Regions from separate parts of the Bradyrhizobium sp. P2_E8 genome, predicted to be linked through region 1. Evidence: riboswitches for the same ligand, from Rfam matches in the RefSeq annotation. Region 1 holds a riboswitch; each other region holds the start of a gene.
The links. A riboswitch is a leader RNA that binds a small molecule or an ion and turns the genes downstream of it on or off. The one in region 1 is predicted to bind cobalamin.

Region 1 (6,660 bases):
GAGTGATCCGAGCGCCAAGATCGGATGCTCCTTTGCTGCTGGCCGTATTTCGTCAACGTGCAAAGACGCACGCTACAAATCCTACGGCGAGTGCACGACGGCGGGCACCAAGATGGGTTACGCACCATTGGAGTCCTATTGGTATTGCTCCAGTCTAAGGCTCAAGAGCTAACAGAAATCACATCAAGATGTGCTGAGGCCGCCCTTCAGTTGGCGGCCTCTTTCATATCCGGGCCAAGCCCGCGATGTTGCCTTTTTTGGCAGGGGCCGACGAAGGATGCTAGCCGGGGAAGTCGCGGAACTCCTTGACGAGATTAAACGGAATTTTCCACCCGGCGCCTCCCCCGCGCATCAGCATCTTGATGTCTTCCGCCCTGTTTTCTTTTCTGGTTTTCGGATCGGTCTCCAGCGTGTGGCCTTGGCTGTCCCAAGGTTTGCTCGCGCTCTTCGAGTAGTAGCCGAGAAAATGCCCAGCTTCATGGGCAGACGTGTTGGGCCCGCGTTGCGAGCTGATGAAGGCAAGGTCCAGCGATCGAGCAAACGAGCCATTGGCGAGGCCGCCATTGGACCAAACCTTATCGACGCAGAAAATGGTTAGATGGGCGCCCTGGACTTTGTGTTTGACGAAGAAGCCCTTCAGTTTTTCGACGTCGATCACATCGGGAAAGGTCGCCAGGCTCGCATCCTTCATGCCAGTCGCATTGGCGAGCTCCTGTTTGACGGCAGCCTGCGAGTCGTCGACGACCAGCCAGTCGCTTGGCACCCGCTCGAAGCGGATGTTGGCCTGCGGCCTCCATATATTGTTCATCGTCAGCAATTCATCTTGCTCGCTGCAGGGCTTCTTGGCGTGAAACGCCGGAGCGCCGCCACTCCCCGGAACCATGACATTGCGGAACGCCACCTTGATCTTGATTTCTGGCAGCACGACGACATGGAGCTTGGCTTCGATCTTCCGGCCGGCCGACCGGGCCACCACCTCCAGGCCGGGAAAGCCAATCGGCTTAATCCGGCCATTGATTTCGAAAAACCGTGCATCGCCATTGAAGGTGGCGGGAAGTGACGCCGCCCTGAGCTGCGGATCGATATTGGGTTCGGAGAAGATGTCTCTGGCTTGCATTACGCGTCTAAGGGTATCGGCGCCATCGATCTCCTTGATCCCGAGGGCATGGGCGTTAGGATCGACTTTGAGCTTTCTTCCGGGATCGATCAGCGCCACGATGTTGGAGCCGCCGAACGGCACGACCATGCCCGGCGGGCTGCGGCGCTCATCGATGCCGGAGCGGCGGAAAACCTCTTGAAAAGCGGCCATGTCTGCTTTTCCTGTCCTAGTTCGGTCCGTCAACGCGAAATTTTGCGCGCGGAATTGAGAGCCTCCTTCGGCGGCGGAAACACGATCTGGCCGGCCCCCGCGGCGATATGCAGAAAATTTCAGCGGCGAAGTTTCAGGGCCAGTCCCTCCGCAACAATTGGGCACGGACGGCAGTGGGCGTAGCCTACTACGCTTTCCGGAGAACGCGGAAGGCCAATCAATGTCCGCTAATGGCCCGTTCGAGACATGCAGGTCCGATCTGACGATGTCGGCTTATCCGGCCAGACCGGAAGTCATCACATCGGGGTAAACCGACGCGATTGACCCGGAACGGACATTGCCAACGGCGCAATTCACTTCAATGGCGCAGATAGCGCCAGCCGACGACGACACCGCTCACAGAGACGATGGCGCCAAGGATCGACAGCAGCCAAACCACGATGTCCCAGGCCGGGCGATACGTCAGCAGAAACCGGAAATCGAAACTGTGCAGCGCGTTGAACAGCCAGCGATAGGTGCGACGGCTGCCGTCCACGCGGCCGATGATGTCGCCCGTAACAGGGCTGATGTGAAACCACGTTCTCGCATCATCGTCGAACATCGCCCGCAAGACCGGCAATTCGCGGTCGTGATGATGCGCATACCAATAGGCATCGTACTCCCTGAGGATGCGTTGCTCCGCAAGACGTGCTCGCGGCAACAGTTTCGTTGCTGCGGTCCACACACGATCCTGCGGGAGTGTCATAACCTCGCCCGACATCACATCGAGCGGCCGCTGCGCGCCATCACGCGATGCGGCGATCATCATCGGATTGCCATCGAGCCAGACAAAGCGCGCTTCGACCACGGCGGATTGCGGCGCCGGCAACTTCGTCGCGATCGTCGGCGCATCGTGGCCGGCATAGCGTTGCAGCACCTCGCCCGTCGTGTTGCGGTTCGCAAAATATCCGCCGGGGTTTAGCGAAAGCCAGCCAGAGAACGTCCAGGTCAGCACGAAGACGCCCGCAATCAAGCCGGTGACATGGTGCCACGCCATCCAGCCACGATAGGGCGTGATCTTGCCGCTCGCATACCGCCGCCTCAGCCGTACGCGCAGGATGCCGATCCAGATGCCGGTGGCGCCGACGATGAGGCAGATTCCAGAGATCCAAAGCACGACCAGCCGCCACAATGGCCCATCCTTGCGCAACACGGTCGGATAGATCCAGTGTGGAATCGAGCCGAGCCAGTTCCAGACGCGCTCGGTGTGGTTGGTATCGAGCACAGTCTCGCCGGAGCGCGAGGAGACATAGAGCTTGGTGCCGGCATCGTCGCCGAGCGCAATCAAGTAGAGCGGTCGCAGCGGATCATAACGGGCAGTTACGCTCCATTGGTCTCGGTCGATGATCGCTTCGAGCCGCGGTGATTTGCTCGCGGGATGATGTTGCACGACGTCGAGCGCCTGCTGTTCGGAAATGCCAGTGATGACGTGGCCATCGGCTGCAGAGATCGTCTGCCGTTTGCTGTCCCAGCCCGTCATCCGATACACCGGCTCGTCGGCCAGCATGGAAAGCCGGAGATCGCGCGGATAGCGGGTGGCGCCTGCCATCTTCATCGCGTCGTCCGGCGACAGCGTCACCTTCTCCCATTGAATGTCGGGAAGCGCTGCCAGTCTTTCCTTGTCTGAAAGGCTGGGAAAGGCGACGTACATCATCACCACGCCGGAAATGAACCACATGGCGAAAAACAGGCAGGTAGTGATGCCGATCCACCGGTGCCCGATATACAGCCACCGCCGGAGCGTTCGTTTCAGGGCGCGTGCCACGCTCAGAACTTCACGTTGACCGCGAGCTGAGCCGTGCGGGGCATGCCGAGCAGCCACTGTGTGGTGCCGCCCGAAGTCGTGTACACCTCGTCGAACAGATTGTAGACGCGGAACGACACGGTGGTGTTGAGATCGGGCTTCCACTGCACACTGGCATTGACGATGTTATAGGCCGGGCGCGTCATCGTGTTGGCATTGTCCGCGTAGGTCTTGCCGACGATCTGCACGCCCGCATTGGCCGACCAGTTCGGCGCAAAGGCCCAGGTCGCCCAGATGTTGGAGACGGTCTGCGGTATGTTGACCGGCACGTTGCCGGCATAGTTCACGGCCACGCCACCAACCGATTGCACGAAGTCGTCATACTTCGCGCGCAGGAAGGCGGTGTTTGCATCTATTCGCCAGCCATAGTCGAGTAGGAATCCGACTGATGCTTCGATCCCACGCGATGATTGCTGGCCGACCTGGACGGTGAGCGAAGGAATGTTGGGATCGCGTGCCAGCAGGTTGTTCTTTACGATCTCGTAGCCGGCCAGTGTCCATTCACCCCGGCCGCCCCAGAACGATTGCTTGACGCCGATCTCGATCTGTTTGCCTGTGGCCAGATCGAAGTTCTTGTTTGCGGAGGACAGCGAGATGAGCCCTCCGACAGGGTCGACGGCCGTTGCATACTGGCCATAGAATGCGAGGTCCTTCATCGGTGTATAGACCGCACCGGCGCGCCAGGTTGTCGAGGAGAACGACTTCTCGAAGCTGTTGGCGGGCGTGACATGGTCGGTGCGCGTGATGGTCGGGTCATCCTGGCGGATACCGGCAATCAAGGATAGTTGCTCGGTCACCGACAGCCGGTTTTCGGCAAACAGCGCATACTGGTTGGTTACGCTGCCGTAACTGGGAATCGTGGCGTTCGGGCTGCTGAACAAGCCTGGAACGAAGTTGAACGGGTTGACGGACGATGAGCCGCCATAAGGCGAATTGTTGGTGTGGGTGAAATTGATGCTGTTGACGTCGAAGCCCGCCACGAACTCATTGGCCATGCCAAGGACGTGCCCGCGGAATTTCGCATCCAAGCGATTGCCGACTTGCTGCTGATCGTGAAAAATCTCGATGTAGCTGCTTCGATTGATCAGGCCGGTGGCGGGATTGTAGGCGTAGCTCTCGACGTCCTTCCAGTGCCTCTTGGAGTTCAGGTAGTAGAGCGTGTTCTGGATCGAGATGCCATCGGCAACCTGCCATTCGGTCTTCACCTGGTTCCAGCTATCCTGGTATCGGATGTGACTGTCGCTGACATTGTAGTTCTTGAACCGGAGAGATTCATTAAGTATGCCGTTGATCAACGGCGTTCCGAAGTACCGCGATGGGTTGCGGTCACCGTAGTCCGTGGACAGCGTCCAGGTGACGTCTTCGTTCTGCCTGATCTGGACCACGGCATGAAGCGCGACATTCGAGGTGTCGTCACGATCAACCCATCCGTCCGATATGTTGCCGGTGGCGGTGATCCGATAGGCCACGTCCTTGCTAACCGGGCCGCCGCTATCCACGGCAATTCGCCTCGTCATGTTGCTGTCCAGCGAGACCTCTGCCTGGTTGCGAGCGACCCACGACGGCAGTTTCGAAACGATGTTGATGGCGCCGCCGACCGCACCGGCGCCATACATCACCGACGCAGGGCCGCGCAGCACTTCGATGCGCTCAGTCGACCACGTGTCGAACGGAAAGGTCACCGTCCCGGCACCGATGTAGAGCTGGGTGCCGTCGTACAGCGTCATGACGGAGCCAAGGCCCGTGAAGCCGCGGGTATTGAACGAGACGCCGCCATTGCCGGGGGCCGGGCTCGCTGTGAAACCGGTCGCGTTTTGCGTCACCGCGTCCAGGATGTTCTGCTGGCCGCGCTCGGCGATGGTCTCGGCTGATATCACCTCCACGCTGGCCGGCGTCTGCAGTCGCGTGAGGCCGAGGCGGCTGCCGGCCGTGCTCGCACCGGTGAGGTTGAGCGTCGGTGCGGCGAACGCCGGACCCGTCGGGTTCACAGTCGGAGCACGCGAGTCGCCAGTTACACTTCGTTGTTGGCGTGAGCGCGCGGAGCGCATTGCATCGCTGCGTCGGGTGCTGCGGGCATTCGGCTGCCTCACTGGCGGCTGCACCACCACAGGGTCGAGCGTCTGGCCCGGCCTTTCGGACTGCGCCCAGCCGTCGGTCGACAGCACAAGGCAGGAGAATGCAACTGAACGGAGCAACGCGCAGCGCTGCCGTGGCGCGGAAATTTTACGGGAGGTCATCAATAGTCTCGCGATAACGTGGCACGTCACCGCGAACGCAGTTTGGCCGCTGCCTCAAGAGGAAGACAGCTCAACACTCATCAGGACACCCCGCCCAATGTGCTCGCGTGTGACCACGACTGACGGCAGGTCTCCTGGCTCGCGGGTCGCTGCCTGTCGCCGCCTTCCCAAGCCCGCAGGCCCAGTGGCTTTTGACGAAGGCTCGCCGCTTACAGTTGCGGGGGCAGCCACGGCGTTGGGGGATCCCCGCACCGTATTCCCTATTGATCTCCCGAAAGAGAACCGTCGCAGGCACCCTAATTTTATTTGCAAAGGACTGTCAACTGGCCATCGGGCTGCGGCGGAAAGCAGCGCGCTGTCCCGATCGCCCGACCGAGCGGGGATTGCCAAAGTCCTTAGCTGGCGACCACCCGGGGGCGGCCTTTCGTCTGTCTCGGGCCAAGTCAGGTTGTGGCCCAAACACGAAGTGCAGACGAAACGCCAATTTGTCGGCTCATAGGGGTAGACCGGAAGCAGACGGCGTGCCGCCTGAACGGCGCATTTTGACCCGCAACGGACATTAATGGCTTGACCCAATGCAGATCCATTGGGTTGATAGGATTTGCTTTCAGGTGCAATGGGTGGGCGTAAGCGCGAGGCGCACGGATGGAGTTGCCCGCTACACTGAACCTCATTGACTTGACGGTGAGCGCACATCGAGAGCTCACAAAACCCGGGCGACTGCGCCTCGACCGGTTGAGAAAGCCTGGCAGGGGCGTGACGGCACTGGTTTATGCAGCGACGCTCCTTGTGGCGTTTACTGCAGCTTGCGCATATGCCGCTGACATAGCTTATCTGGCTCCCCCCGGAGTTGCGGCAAACGAGTTTCCCTCACCACAGCGCCCTGTTGCACGGATTGTCAGCTCACGCCGCTCCGCCGAAGAGCGCCGCGACGCTCTCGATGAGGCCGGCCAGATCGCACGCGTTCTTGAACTGAAACCTGGCATGACAGTCGGCGACATTGGTGCAGGCAGTGGCTACCACACGGTCAGACTCTCGTACCTCGTCGGACCCGCCGGCTCTGTCGTTGCCCAGGAAGTCACGCGGGATTACCTCATAGAACTCGCCAGGCGAACAGAATCTCTGAAGTTGACGAACGTGCAATTCGCGCTCGGCGAACCACACGACCCGCGTCTGCCCGCTTCGTCGCTGGATGCCGCAATCCTTGTGCACATGTATCACGAGATAGCGCAACCCTATGCCTTCCTCTACAATCTCGCGCCCGCCTTGAA
Region 2 (4,382 bases), on a different contig from region 1:
AGGCCGCGCAGCGATTCCGCCCACTCCTCGCGCCGCGCCGTGGAGAGCGCGACCTGGAACACGGGACACGATGCAGCATCGAACGGTGTCGTGCCGTCATCGCCGACCGCGGAGAACGCCGTCGCATTGACGATCGCGGCCGGAGGATCTTGCGCAAGGAGCGCCCGCAGCCAGTCCGCAACGCCCGCGGCCTTCAGCGAGGTGACGAAAAGGCCATACGCGTCAAACCCCTTCTCGCGCAGCGTGGCAATCAGCGCGTCGACCGGGCCGGTGTCCGCGGCGGTGAGGTACGAGCGATAAAACGTCACCAGCGCGCGCGGCCTGCCCTCGCCGTCCGGTATCGCCGCGATGACGCCGCGCGCGGGATCGTAAAAGCCCATCTCGGGCACGGTCGTCTCGCCGACGACCGGACCGGCGTAGAGGCCCGAGGCCAGTGCAAGCTGCGCGATCGCCGCTTGCGCCGCGACCGGACCACCGGTGTCGCAGAGCACCTTCAAGCGGCGCAGCGTCGAGACCGGCAGGGTTGAGTATGCATCGAGCCGTGTGTCGTCGCGGCCATCGGCCGGCAGCACCGCGAGCACGATGCCGCGCGCCTTCGCAAGTTGCTGGAGAGCCGCGAGTCCGTAGAGCCAATAGGACTCGCCGCCGATCAGGCGGACCAGAATGCCGCGAGCCTGGGCCAGCGTGCGCTCGATGTAGGTGTCGATAGAAAGCGGATGACGCAGTTCGGCGAGATTGGCGAGCCGCAGCGACGGCAGGCTGTCGCGGCCGCGCCGCCAGCCGGCCGCGAACGCGGCCAGATCGGAATCCGAGTACGAGAGCACCACGAGATCGGCCGGGTCCTGGCCGATGTCCCTTGGCGTCGCGGTCTCTTCCAGACCGCGGCTCTCGCGGAAGACGACGTGCATCAGATGCCAGATCCTGAAAGACCAAGTCCCGCTCTTATCGCGGCCTCGTCGATATCGCCGTGCTCGCCGATCACGACGAGCCTTGACTGGCGCGCGACCGCGCCCCAGGGCTTGTCGAACTGGTGACGCACGCGCTCACCGACCGCCTGGAGCAGCAGGCGCATCGGCTTGCCCGCGACCGCGATGTAGCCCTTGACGCGCAGCACGTTCTGCTCGCGCGACAGGCGCTGAACCGAGGCGACCAGTGTGTCGATATCCGTGACCTCAGGAAGGTCGATTACCACTGAGGCAAAGTCGTCGTGCTCATGCTCCTCTTCGCCGTCGTGATGCGACGGGCGCGCGGCGAGATCATTCTCGGCGGCAGCACCGAGGCCGAGGATGACGCGGGCGTCGATCGCTCCATCAGTGATGGGGAGCATCGGCACGCGGCGCGGCATCTCGGCGGTGATGGCAGCCTTGGCCGCTTCGATCCCCGCAGCACCTGCGAGATCGGCCTTGGTGAGCAGCACGATGTCGGCGCRGGCGATCTGGTCCTCGAACACTTCCGACAGCGGCGTCTCGTGATCGAGATTTTCGTCCGCCGCACGCTGCGCTTCCACCGCGGCCGGATCCGGCGCAAAGCGTCCGGCGGCGACGGCCTCGGCATCGGCGAGCGCGATCACGCCGTCCACGGTGATGCGCGAGCGGATCTCCGGCCAGTCGAACGCCTTGAGCAAAGGCTTGGGCAGCGCGAGGCCCGAGGTCTCGATCAGGATGTGATCGGGCCTTACGGGCCGCGCCAGCAACAGTTCCATGGTCGGGATGAAATCGTCGGCAACGGTGCAGCAGATGCAGCCATTGGCGAGCTCGACGATGTTTTCCTCCGGACAATTGGCATCGGCGCAGGACTTCAGGATCTGGCCGTCGACGCCCTCGCTGCCGAACTCGTTGACGAGCACCGCGAGCCTCTTGCCGTTGGGATTTGCGAGAAGATGCTGGATCAGCGTCGTCTTGCCGGAGCCGAGAAAGCCGGTCACCACCGTGACAGGGACTTTTGCGAGCGAATTCATTCGGCGGCCTCCGGCACGACGGCAATGGGGGGAATGCGGGCAAGCGATTGCTTGCGGAAGATCTCGGGGCGGCTGCGCCAGGGCACGAGGCCGTCGGGCGCGGCCGCATAGGCGGCGGCGCCCGCGATCACGTCGCGCGCGTTGGCATCCGACAGGCGGCCATAGACATAGGACCAGCGGCCGGGCGCGCTCAGCGCGACCGAGCAACCCTGGTTACAGGCCGACAGGCATTCGACGGGAACCACATTGACGCCATCGGGCACGCCGGCCTCCAGGATCGCACCGTGAAGGCGCTTGCCCGGAGTGACTTCGCCCTCGCCAAGTGTCTCGCCGGCGCGGCAGGTAATGCAGACGTGAAGTGTGACGGTCATCGCCTCTTCCAGAATAAACAGCGGGAGGCGAAGAGGCCCACGAACCGGTCTTGCGAGGGTCCGTTTCCCCGTCGCGGAACACCCCGTCCGCCGGTCCAAAAATCGTCCGCGCTGGCAGGTCTCCCGGCTTGCGGAGCAGGGTTTTACCCTTCGATCCCCGCCTTCCCGATCCCGTTAGGGGTCAGTGGCCTCGGGCATCTCTCCGGTCACGGTCGCGGGGGCGGCTGCATTTTGGACCCAAATCTTGCCGATTCGGACCCTATCGCATTCCCTCTTCGCCTGTCATAGGACAGGAACCAACGCCGGGCCACCATTTGCCCCCGGCCGCCTCTTGTCAAGCCGAAGGACCAGGTACGATGACGCCTGAACCGGATACCCAAACGAGCGAGGAAACCGACGCCCGCCACGCCGCGAAAATGGCGAAGAAGAAGGCCGCCCGCGACAAGATCATGGCGACCAAGAGCGGCGAAAAGGGCCTCATCATCGTCCATACCGGCGCCGGCAAGGGCAAGTCGTCCTCGGCCTTCGGCATGATCGTGCGCTGCGTCGCCCACGGCTTCCCCTGCGCGGTGGTGCAGTTCATCAAGGGCGCCTGGGACACCGGCGAGCGCCGCCTGCTCACGGGTCATTTCGGCGATCTCTGCCAGTTCCACGCGATGGGCGAAGGTTTCACCTGGGAGACGCAGKACCGCGCCCGCGACATCGCCGCCGCACGCGCCGGCTGGGAGAAGGCGAAGGAGCTGATCCTCGATCCCAGCCTGCGCATGGTCGTGCTCGACGAGATCAACATCGCGCTGCGCTACGACTACCTCGATATCGCTGAGGTCGTCGAATTCCTCAGCACGCAAAAGCCTGAGATGACGCATGTCGTGCTCACCGGGCGTAACGCCAAGGACGAGCTGATCGAGATCGCCGACCTCGCCACCGAGATGACGCTGGTGAAACATCCGTTCCGCTCCGGCATCAAGGCGCAGGCCGGCGTCGAGTTCTGAAGACACACGCGATGGCGCGCGCATTGATGATCCAGGGGGCCGGCTCGGACGTGGGCAAGTCGCTCATCGTCGCCGGTCTTGCGCGCGCCTTCACGCGGCGCGGCCTGCGCGTGCTTCCCTTCAAGCCGCAGAACATGTCGAACAATGCGGCCGTGACCGTCGATGGTGGCGAGATCGGCCGCGCTCAAGCACTGCAAGCCCTCGCCGCCGGCGTCGAGCCACACACCGACATGAACCCGGTGCTCCTGAAGCCGGAGACCGATGTCGGAGCGCAAGTCATCGTGCATGGCAAGCGCATCGCAACTGCGCGTGCGCGTGACTATGCGGCGATGAAGCCACAGCTGATGGGCTCCGTGCTGGAGAGCTTCGAGCGGCTGAAGGCGCGGGCCGATCTCGTGCTGGTCGAAGGCGCCGGCAGTCCCGCCGAAGTGAACCTGCGCAAGGCCGACATCGCCAATATGGGCTTTGCCCGAAAGGCCGATGTGCCGGTTGTGCTGATCGGCGATATCGACCGGGGCGGCGTCATCGCCCAGCTCGTCGGCATCAAGACGGTGATCGACCCCGACGATGCCGCGATGATCCGGGGTTTTGTCATCAACAAGTTCCGTGGCGATCCCACGCTGTTCGACGACGGCTACAAGCTGATCGAGCAGAAGACGTCCTGGCGCGGCCTTGGTGTGCTGCCCTGGTTTGCGCGCGCCGGCGAGCTGCCGGCCGAGGACGCGCTGGGCCTCAGCGACGCGCGAAAGCCGGGCCAATGCAAGATCGCCTGTCTCGCGCTGTCACGGATCGCCAATTTCGACGATCTCGATCCGCTCAAGCTCGAACCCGGCGTCGATCTCGTGATGGTCCGTCCGGGTGAAGCGATCCCCGGCGACGTGAGGCTCGTCATCATCCCCGGCTCCAAATCGACCCGCGGCGACCTCGCCTTCCTGCGCGCGCAGGGCTGGGACATTGATCTCCTGGCGCATTATCGCCGCGGCGGCCACATCCTCGGCCTCTGCGGCGGCTATCAGATGCTCGGGCGCAGTGTCGCCGACCCCGATGGCATCGAAGGCCCTG
Region 3 (4,920 bases), on a different contig from region 1:
AGGGATTTCCTCGGCCAGATCATCCATTGATTGGAAACGGCATCTGGTCTCGGGAAGGTGACGGCAGGCGCCCTTGCTTCACCATTTGAACGAAGCCGCCACCTCATAGCTGCGTGGCGCGCCCAGGATGATCTGGTCGGTGTAACCGGGATCGCCCCAGGCGGCGTAGAGCTTGTTCGTCAGGTTCTTCACGCGAAAGCTGATCCGGGTCTGCTCGACGCCCGGGAAATAGGCCTTTGGAATGTCGACGAACGCGAACGCGTCTAAGATCGTGTAGGCGTTCATGGTGACCAGATTGTCCTGGAAGTTGAAGCGGTCGCCGACGTGACGGACGAGGCCGCCGATCTCCACCGGCAGTTTCGTGTCGAACCGATAGGATGCCCCGGCATTGGCGATGAAGTTCGGAACGTTCGGCGGCGTCTTGCCCGAATAGGACTGGAAGACGCCATTGCCGTCGACATAGGTGAAGTCGATGAAGCGCGACTGCACGAAGGCGACGTTGCCCCACAGCTTCAGGCCAGCGACCGGGTTAACCGCGGCGGCGATTTCGACGCCCTTGGATTCCATCTTGCCGGCGACGTTGAAGACGATGCCGCTCTCGGGCACGTAGACGTTCTTGCGCTCGATGTCGAATGCCGAGAACGTGGCCTCCGCGCGCTTGTCGGCCGATTGCACCTTCACGCCGGTCTCATAGGTCCGCGACGTCGTCAGCAACAGCGGCACCGTTGGTGCGAGGATGAAGATGTTGGCGACCGTCGGATCGGCCGCCGTCGCATACTGGCTGTAGAGCATGACTCCCGGGGAGACCTCCCAGGTATAGCCGACGCGGCCGGTGACCGGGTTGAATATCTTCGAGAACGGATAGCCGCGGTCGGTGCGCAACACGCCCTCCGGCGAGTAGCGCGTGCGCGACAGTTCAATGTCCTCGAAGCGGATGCCGCCGATCAGCGCGAAGGTCGAGGTCAGCTTGAGCCGGTCCTCGAACGACAGCGAGGCCGTGTTGAGGTGGGTGTAGATCTTCTCGTCGCTGCGCGGGCCGTAGAGGCCGCGATCCGGATTGACCAGATCGACCGTATCCGAGGAGAACAGCGTGTCCTGCGAGACGTTGAACTGCGAGCTGCTCGCCATGACGGTGGCGACGAAGCGGTTGTCCATTCCGCCGACATTCGAGTTGACGGTGAGGTCGGTGATATTGCCGTAGAGACGCTGGGCGTGATCCAGCGCCAGGCGCTCGCGATAGACGTTGTTCGGACCGGAATCGTCGAACGAGTTGATCTCGTTGTTGAACCAGTGCCGGTGCGCATCGTAGCCGTAGACCTGGCTCTTCAGCGAGATGTTGTTGGTGATGTCCCACTGGAAGCCGCTGCGCAGCCACAGCTCGCTGGCGCCGCTGTGATTGTCGAGCACATTGTAGGTGGTGGTCAGCGTGCGCGCGTCCACGGTGACGGGATTGAGCGTCCCGGTGTGGCCGTTGAGATAGTAATTGGTCCACTGACCCGAGACGATGCCTGATGTCGGCACGATGCCCGGCGCGTTCGCCGGCACCAGCGGTGTGCCCCAGTAGAAGCGGTCCTTGTCCTGCTTGTACTCGGCCGCGCCCCAGATCTTCAGGCTGTCGTTGACGCGATAGTTCAGCTGGCCCGAGACGTTGCTGAGCTTCGAATAGGTGTCGTCGATGAAGCTCTTGTCGTTGGAATGGCTGATGTCGAAACGGTAGTCGAGCCCGTTGATCAGCGTACTGCCGCCCGAGCCGTAGCCGGCGCGATAGCCGTGGAAGGAATCGTAGGACGTGAAGGCGTCGTTGACAACAGGTCCGGTGTGCGGCGCCTTGGTCACGTAGTTGATCGCGCCGCCGGTCGCCCCGAGCCCCGCCACCAGCGAGTCCGGTCCCTTGATGATCTCGACCTGCTGCAGATTGGCGGTGTCCATCGGGCGGCCGGTCATGGTCGAGGGGCCGATCGGGATGCCGTTGTAGAGCGTGGTGAGCTGGTCGCCGGAAAAGCCGCGCATCGAGAAGATGGCGGGCGCACCGGGCGCATCGCCGCCGGTCACGCCGACGGCGGCCTTGGCGACGTCGGTCGTTGTCTTGATGCCCAGATCCTGAATCGTCTGCTGACCGATCACCTCGACGGTCGCCGGCGTTTCCCGCGCCGTGATCCCGAGCCGGGAGCCGACATCGGTGACGGCGGCGGTGTTCAGCGGCGTCTGCACCCGGCCGCTCTGAGACTGCGTTGCCGGAGCGGCGACGGCAGGGGCGGCGCGATTGCGCCACGCGGCGCGGCGCGCGGTCCGCGGCCTTTGATTGCCGGCGCTGTTGGCGCGAGCTGGCTTGGGTGTGGCCGGCGAGACGATCACCGGGCCGACCTCTTGCGGGGGACTCTGAGCCGCAGTCTGCGCCGTCGCCAGCGAGGACAGGGATGTCGAGAGCAGCAAGGCGAGRAGGGCAGGTGTAGCGCCCCGAAACTGCCCCCCTAATCCGCTGGAGACGCCGATACGTACACGCGAAAACTCCGGCGCAATGCCGGGACCGAGATGAAGATTTTGCACGACAACGCTCTACGGCGACGCAAACACACCGTCACCGCGGTTGCCTTAGCCATCTACCTTCGCCCCAGGCGGCAGATGCACCGGCTCCTCATCCGACATCGGGGCACCCCGCCCAATGCGTTCGCGCGTGACTCATGGCTGGCAGCAGGTTTCCTGGCTCGCGGGTCATCGCCTTCGACCGCCTTCCCAGAGGCCCGATCGGGACTCCAGTGGTTCGTTTGGTCGTCGGCTATCCGCCTACAGTTGCGGGGGCAGCCGCGGAATAGTCCGCCGAGACGGACGCACCGCATTCCCTTGAAGAGTCCTTGCGGACACTACCGATCACGAAACTGGCATCTGGCGAGGAGCCCGTCAACATCCGCGCGGGCTGTTCGATAGGCTCGCCCTTCGATCGTGCCATTGTGTGACCGTTTTGCCCGGCAGTTCAAAGGACCTCGTCGAGACGCGCAGACCTCTCGCGAGAGCGGCGGCATAGGCAATGCTGCCAAATGAAAACACCCGCGACGGACTGCTCCGCGCGGGTGTTACGAACTTTTCGATGATGCCATTCTGCCGGTGTTTTGCCCGACGTGTCAAAGCTCGACATCGCGGCGCTCCGGCGCGGATGCGCTTGTACGAGCAAGCGTGTTTGGCGCGAACTCAAAACAACAAATGATTTCAATGCCCCCGCTACTGTGCATGGGGTTGTTTTTTCAGTTTTTGTTTTGAGCCTGCCTTAACAGCCCGCTCACCGCCGTCCACGCGGCGTCTCGGCCTTGGCTGGCGGCTCGGTCTGCGGCGCGCAGGTGGCCGCCGCGAGCGTCGCCTGCGCCTGCGGCATCAGGCCGGGCTCGGCGGCGAGGGCCTTCATCACGATCAGGCCGGTGGTCGCAGGGGAATCGATGATCAGGCGGTCGGCCGCGGTGATCTCCTCGTCCTCGGGCAGCTCGTTGTGCTGCGCTTCCGTCATCAGGTCGAGCTCGATCACCTTCTTGCCCGCGGAGCGGTCGTTGATGGCGTAATAGGCGATCTCGTTGCGGGTGTAGAACGACACCGAGGTGTAGGCCTGGCTCACCGGCACGGTGAGCTTGATCGGCCCGCCCGTGAGATCGTAGCGGCAGATCGCCAGCGCGAAGGCCGGGTCCATGAACGGCATCGGTGAGGTATTCGGATCGGCAAGCGGAAGCTGGGTGACGCCGTTGAGCTTCGTCATCGGCGTCAGCCGCGAATAGGCGTCCTGCGTCGCGATCCGCGGCAGCGCCAGCACGCTGACGAGATGGACCACGAGGCCCAGCACCACACCGGCAACGATGGTGAACACCAGCCGGATCATGAGCAGCCCACCGTCGAGATCGTGGGCATCGGCGCATCGCGCTGGGTGCGCGTCGCGACGCCGACCGGGGTGTCGTAGAGGCGCAGCATCAGCGCGTAGCGCTCGATGCCGCCGGTCGGCAGCCAGTTGCCGGCGCGCGAGCGCGAGGCGATCCGGATCTCGAAGGTGCCGTCGGACTGCCGCACGATCTCCTGGCTGGTGAAGCCGTAGCGCTGCAGCGAATTGGCGACGAGATGGCCCTTGCGGTCGTACAGCGTCAGCGTCCAGAACCGCGCCGGCGGCGTCACGCCGGAGACGACGACGTCGCAGCGGCCGTCGAGCGCCTTCTTCTTGTCGTCGGCGGTCGCGGTGAAGGCGACGCCGTCACCGGTGCCGATTGGCAGCTCGCCGTTGCGCACGATCGTGGCGCGCGAATAGGGGTCGACGTCGGCGGTGCCGGTACGTGGGCGCGCGGTCCAGGGGCCGATGGTGAGCGCGCCGATCTCGGTGCCGCGCGTCGTCGTCATCCAGGTCGCGCCGACACCCACTACGGTCGCGAGCAGGAGGGCCGTCAATGTGGTCAGGATCAGCCGCACGGGTTTCGATCAGTTCTTGCGCGGGGCGGATGCATTCGCATTCTCTTCCGCATAGTTTTGCGGGAAGGCGAGCGCGCTTGTCGACGAGGCCGGCTTGGCGGGCTTGCCGTCGTTGGCGGACGACTTGTTCGCGGTCTTGGCCGCGTCATCCAGCAGCTTCTCGACGCGCACCAGGATGTCGGCGCCGCGCTTGGTCAGCACCGGCGGCGGACCGGGCTTGGTCTCCAGCACCTTCGGCGCGGCATTGGCTTGCGCGGCCATCGGCTGCGGCGGCAGCTTCTGGCCCATGCCGATGCCGGGGATTTCCCGGACCTCGACGCCCTGATGCGCCGCGACCATGATGTCGTGCCAGGTCTGCGCCGGCAGCGAGCCGCCGGTCATGCGGTTGGTCGGCGAATAGTCGTCATTGCCGTACCAGACCGCGCAGGTGAAATTGCCGGTGTAACCGACGAACCAGGCATCGCGATACGCATTGGTCGTGCCGGT
Region 4 (4,909 bases), on a different contig from region 1:
CGGGTCGCCAGCCAGCGCCATGAAGACCTCGTACGGCGTGCGCTTGACGACGCCGGCATCGCCGTGTTCGGCGCGCTGCCGCGCCATGCCGAGATCAACCTGCCGAAGCGGCATCTCGGCCTGGTGCAGGCGGAGGAGCAGGCCGAGATCGGCAAGCTGATCAACGAGGCCGCGCGCTTCGTCGCCGAGCATGTCGATCTCGATGCGGTGCTGCGATCGGCAGCCAGCTGGTCGCCGCAATCCGCGGCGAACGGTCTGAACGTGACGCCGCCGGGGCAGCGCATTGCGCTTGCCCGCGATGCCGCGTTCTCCTTCGTCTACCCGCATATGCTGGAAGCCTGGCGCGCGGCGGGCGCCGACATCTCGACCTTCTCGCCGCTTGCCGATGAAGCGCCCGATGCGAGCGCCGATGTCTGCTGGCTGCCCGGCGGCTATCCCGAGCTTCATGCCGGGAAGATCGCGGCCAACGCGCGCTTTCGCAGCGGCTTGCGCGCCTTCGCCGAGACGCGACCGGTGCACGGTGAATGCGGAGGCTATATGGTGCTAGGAACCGCTTTGACCGACGCCGACGGTGTCTGCCATGAGATGGCGGGCCTGCTCGGCCTGGAGACCAGCTTTGCCAAGCGCCGCATGCATCTGGGCTATCGTCTCGCCGAACTCGCCGCGCCGATGCCGGGACATCGCGCCGGCGCACGCCTGCGCGGCCATGAGTTCCACTATTCGACCATTCTTGCCCAGCCCGACACGCCGCTCGCGGTCGTGCACGATGCGACCGGTGCGGTCATCGCCGAGACCGGTTCGCGCCGGGGCAACGCCACCGGCACGTTCTTCCATCTGATCGCGGAGGACCGGTGAGCGGTTTTGTCTCCTTTATCTCCGCCGGTCCCGGCGACCCCGAGCTTCTCACGCTCAGGGGTGCCGCCCGGCTGCGCGAGGCCGATGTCGTGCTTTTTGACGACCTCGCCTCGGGCGCGATCCTCGACCTCGCCCGTCCCGGCGCCAATCTCGTTGCGGTGGGGAAACGGGCCGGGCGGCCTTCGACCAAGCAGCATCACGTCAACCGCCTGCTGGTCGACTATGCCGCGACTGGCGCGCGCGTGGTGCGGTTGAAGTCCGGCGATGCCGGCATCTTTGGCCGGCTCGAGGAGGAACTCGAAACGCTGCGCGAAGCCGGCATCGGCTATGAGATCGTTCCCGGCGTCACTTCGGCCTGCGTGGCCGCTGCGCAAGCCGGCATACCCCTGACCCGGCGCCATACCTCGCGCCGGGTGCAGTTCGTGACCGGGGCCGACGTCACCGGCGAGCTGCCGCAAAACCTGAACTGGGCGGCGCTGGCCGACCCTGAGGCGACCACCGTGGTCTATATGGGCCGCCGCACCTTTCCGGCCCTTGCCGCAAAGTTGATCGCGCACGGCCTCGCGCCGACCACGCCGGCGCTGTTCGCCGAATCCCTCGGCCGGCCCGACGAGCGGCTGGTCCGCACCACCATTGCCGAGCTGGCCGAGCAGCTTGCGCGGGGCGGCGCTGCCTCGACGGCCGCCGTGATCCTGTTCGGCGCACTGGCGGGAGAATACCCGTCATGATGGTCTCAATCGCCCTTCAGCCCTTGACGCCCGGCTGGCGAAAGGGGCACACAGGACGGGCATGGTGCTCGATGCGGTGCAAGCCGCCGGAGCATAATCGGGAATGGGGGTGGGCGGACAGTTGCGCCGCCCAAAACCCCAGCCGCCCCCGCGACTGTAAGCGGTGAGGGGCTCCGATCAGCCACTGGGCCGCAAGGCTCGGGAAGGCCGGAGAACCCCAGTGAACCGCGAGCCAGGAGACCGGCCGTGCATGTTTTGTGGCCAAGGCCGTCGGGTGTGACGGCAGGAAGGAACTGAACCATGCATATCGAACCCGGAGTCGTATCGGGCGCCAAGCTCGTGTTGAGTTACGCAACCGGCATCGCCGTCGGCGGCGTTGCGTTGAAGCTCGCGGTCGAGACCGTGCGCGAGCAGGGCATCACGTCGTTCGCGGCGCGGACGCTCGCCACCACGGGCCTCGTGTTCGTCTTCTTCGAGATCCTGCCGCACTTCCCGGTCGGCGTGTCCGAGGTGCACTTCATCCTTGGCTCGACCCTGTTCCTGCTGTTCGGGGCAGCGCCGGCGGCCTTCGGCCTTGCGTTCGGCCTGCTGTTCCAGGGTGTGTTCTTCGAGCCGCCGGACCTGCCGCAATACGGCATGAACGTCACCACGCTGCTGGTGCCGCTGTTCGCGATCCAGGCGATCGCCGGACGGATCGTTGCCCGCAACACCGCCTATGTCGATCTCAGGTATCGCCAGGCGCTGGCGCTTTCGACGACCTATCAGGCCGGCGTCATCGCGTGGGTCGCGTTCTGGGCGCTCTATGGTTCCGGCTTTGGCGCGACCAACCTCGTCAACATCGCGACCTTCGCGGCCTCCTACGCGCTCGTCATCGTGATCGAGCCGCTGGCCGATCTCGCCGTGCTGGCGCTGGCGAAGTCGCTGCGCGGCGTCACCGCGCCCGGCCTCGTGACCCCGCGCCTGCACAACGCGGCCTAAGAGACAAGCGAAAGGGCGGCCGTGATGGCCGCCCTTCGCGAACGTGATGCTCACGCTCTCCCTGATAGGCATCGGTTGCGGTGATCCCGAGCAGCTCACGCGCGCCGCCGTTCAAGCCATTAACGCGGCCGATCTCATCCTGATCCCGCGCAAGGGGAGAGCGAAATCCGATCTCGCCGATCTCAGGCGGACGATCTGCGCGGATGTGCTCACCAATCCAACGACGCGCATTGCCGAGTTCGACCTTCCCGTCCGCGACGCCGGTGAAGTGGACTATCGCAAGGGTGTGGACGATTGGCACGATGCGGTCGCCGCGACGTGGTCGCGGACAATCGCAAGCCAACTCGAAGGTGACGGCAGGGTCGCGCTGCTGATCTGGGGCGATCCTTCGCTCTACGATTCCTCGCTGCGCATTGCGCGCCGGCTCGATCCCTTGCCTGATATCGAGGTCATCCCCGGTATCACGTCGATCCAGGCGCTGTGCGCGGCGCATGCGCTGCCGCTCAACGACATCGGCGAGCCCTTTCTGGTCACGACGGGACGGCGCTTGCGTGAAGGCGGCTGGCCGCAGGGCGTCGACACCGTGGTCGTGATGCTCGATGGCGGCACGGCGTTCCAGTCGCTCGATCCGGCCGGGCTCGACATCTGGTGGGGCGCCTATCTCGGCATGCCCGATCAGATCGTCATGTCCGGCGCGCTTGCCGAGGTAGGGCCGCGCATCGCCGCGCTGCGGCAGCAGGCGCGCGAGCGGCATGGCTGGATCATGGACAGCTACATTCTCAAGCGCAGGCCGTAAGCGAGGCAGCATGCTCCCCGACTGGGTCACCCAAAAATGTCCCGAAATCTCCGCGGTCCATCGCGAGGCGGCGATCGCGCGGCAGGCGCAACTGACGAAGCCGACCGGCGCGCTCGGCCGGCTCGAGCAGCTCGCGATCGAGCTCGCGGGCCTGCAAGCGACCAAGCAGCCGCGCGCGGCACGCGTGCCGATCATCATTTTCGCCGGCGATCACGGCATCGTCGCGCAAGGCGTGTCGGCCTATCCGCAAGGAGTGACCATCGCGATGATGGCGAATTTTGCCTCCGGTGGCGCTGCGATCTCGGTGCTGGCGCGGGAGCTTGGTTCGAGCCTGGAGGTGGTTGACGCCGGCACGTTGGCGCCGGAGGCGGTAGCAGGCATCGTCATCGACAAGCCGCGCAGCGGCACGCGCGATTTCAGTGTCGAGGCGGCGCTCGCACCGTCCGAGCTGGCCTTCGCTTTCGAAGCCGGTCAGCGCGCCGTCGCGCGCGCGGAAGCCAGCCAGCCCGATCTTCTGATCTTCGGCGAGATGGGCATCGGCAACACCACGACCTCGGCGGCGATCGCGGCGAGCCTGCTCGGCGTGAGCGCCGAGGAGATCGCCGGCAGCGGCACTGGCGTCGATGCCGCCGGCCGTGCGCACAAGGCGCACGTGATCGATGCCGCGATTGCGCGTCACGGCGTTGCGGGTGCGCCGCCCGAAAAAATCCTGTGCGCCGTTGGCGGCCTCGAGATCGCGGCCATCTGCGGCGCCATCATTGCGGCCGCGCAGCGCCGTATCCCTGTATTGATCGACGGCTTCATCGTGTCGGTCGCGGCGCTGACGGCCGTGCGGCTCAATCCGTCGTGCCAGCCGTTCCTGCTGCCCTCGCATCAATCGGCGGAGCAGGGGCATCGGCTGGTGCTCCGCGCGCTGAACGCGCAGCCGCTGATCAGCCTCGATCTCAGGCTCGGGGAGGGATCGGGCGCCGCCATCGCGCTGCCGCTGGTGCGGCTCGCCTGCAGCCTTCACAATGGCATGGCGACCTTCGCGCAGGCCAATGTGCCGGATCGCCCGGCCTGATCCGGCTCACGCCACGCGCTGATTGACCGACACGACGCGCCAGCCGGTCGCCAGCCGGTCGATCCGGGTCAGCGACAGCGGATCGATCACGAAGCGCAGCGCGGCTTGCGGCGTGAGATCCAGCGCGATGCACAGCGCGGCGCGGATCGTGCCGGAATGCACGACGAGCGTTGCGGGCCCAGCTTCGATCCGTGACAGCCCATGTCGGACGCGGGCGACCTGGTCCTCAAAGCTTTCACCTCCCGGTGGTCGTGTGCGCGCCGGATCGCCCCAGAATTGCGCGTAGGCATCGCCGCCCATTGCGGCGAGGTCGTCATGCCGCCGGCCGGTCCAATCGCCGAAATCCTGCTCGCTGAACTCGCCCACCAGCTCCGGGTCGAGCCTAAGTGCGCGCGCGGTCTCGACCGTGCGCCGCGACGGGCTGGCATAGCTCGCAGAGTCCTGCGGCAGGCGCTGCCGCAACGCTTCCAGTTGCGCGCGATCGCCGAG

Region 2: linked by a shared signal. The riboswitch ahead of AC1D00_RS03920 (DUF1636 family protein) and the one ahead of AC1D00_RS12325 (TonB-dependent receptor) in region 1 are both predicted to bind cobalamin.
Region 3: linked by a shared signal. The riboswitch ahead of AC1D00_RS25075 (TonB-dependent receptor) and the one ahead of AC1D00_RS12325 (TonB-dependent receptor) in region 1 are both predicted to bind cobalamin.
Region 4: linked by a shared signal. The riboswitch ahead of AC1D00_RS14780 (energy-coupling factor ABC transporter permease) and the one ahead of AC1D00_RS12325 (TonB-dependent receptor) in region 1 are both predicted to bind cobalamin.

Annotation. Positions count from the first base shown of each region.
Region 1 covers NZ_JBFUES010000171.1:153-6,812, forward strand. Annotated here, with positions in the region: partial or broken gene AC1D00_RS12310 (hypothetical protein) at 1-172, shown strand, start outside; gene AC1D00_RS12315 (hypothetical protein) at 281-1,309, opposite strand; gene AC1D00_RS12320 (PepSY domain-containing protein) at 1,668-3,113, opposite strand; gene AC1D00_RS12325 (TonB-dependent receptor) at 3,116-5,389, opposite strand; cobalamin riboswitch at 5,497-5,691, opposite strand; gene AC1D00_RS12330 (class I SAM-dependent methyltransferase) at 6,146-6,660, shown strand, end outside.
Region 2 covers NZ_JBFUES010000039.1:262-4,643, forward strand. Annotated here, with positions in the region: partial or broken gene AC1D00_RS03910 (cobaltochelatase subunit CobN) at 1-908, opposite strand, end outside; gene cobW (cobalamin biosynthesis protein CobW) at 908-1,957, opposite strand; gene AC1D00_RS03920 (DUF1636 family protein) at 1,954-2,328, opposite strand; cobalamin riboswitch at 2,425-2,644, opposite strand; gene cobO (cob(I)yrinic acid a,c-diamide adenosyltransferase) at 2,685-3,320, shown strand; gene AC1D00_RS03930 (cobyric acid synthase) at 3,332-4,382, shown strand, end outside.
Region 3 covers NZ_JBFUES010000511.1:197-5,116, reverse strand. Annotated here, with positions in the region: partial or broken gene glnQ (glutamine ABC transporter ATP-binding protein GlnQ) at 1-30, shown strand, start outside; gene AC1D00_RS25075 (TonB-dependent receptor) at 79-2,547, opposite strand; cobalamin riboswitch at 2,674-2,881, opposite strand; gene AC1D00_RS25070 (DUF1254 domain-containing protein) at 3,275-3,859, opposite strand; gene AC1D00_RS25065 (DUF1214 domain-containing protein) at 3,856-4,434, opposite strand; partial or broken gene AC1D00_RS25060 (penicillin-binding transpeptidase domain-containing protein) at 4,444-4,920, opposite strand, start outside.
Region 4 covers NZ_JBFUES010000221.1:2,726-7,634, forward strand. Annotated here, with positions in the region: gene AC1D00_RS14770 (cobyrinate a,c-diamide synthase) at 1-855, shown strand, start outside; gene cobA (uroporphyrinogen-III C-methyltransferase) at 852-1,583, shown strand; cobalamin riboswitch at 1,629-1,846, shown strand; gene AC1D00_RS14780 (energy-coupling factor ABC transporter permease) at 1,884-2,561, shown strand; gene cobF (precorrin-6A synthase (deacetylating)) at 2,608-3,357, shown strand; gene cobT (nicotinate-nucleotide--dimethylbenzimidazole phosphoribosyltransferase) at 3,368-4,420, shown strand; gene AC1D00_RS14795 (histidine phosphatase family protein) at 4,427-4,909, opposite strand, start outside.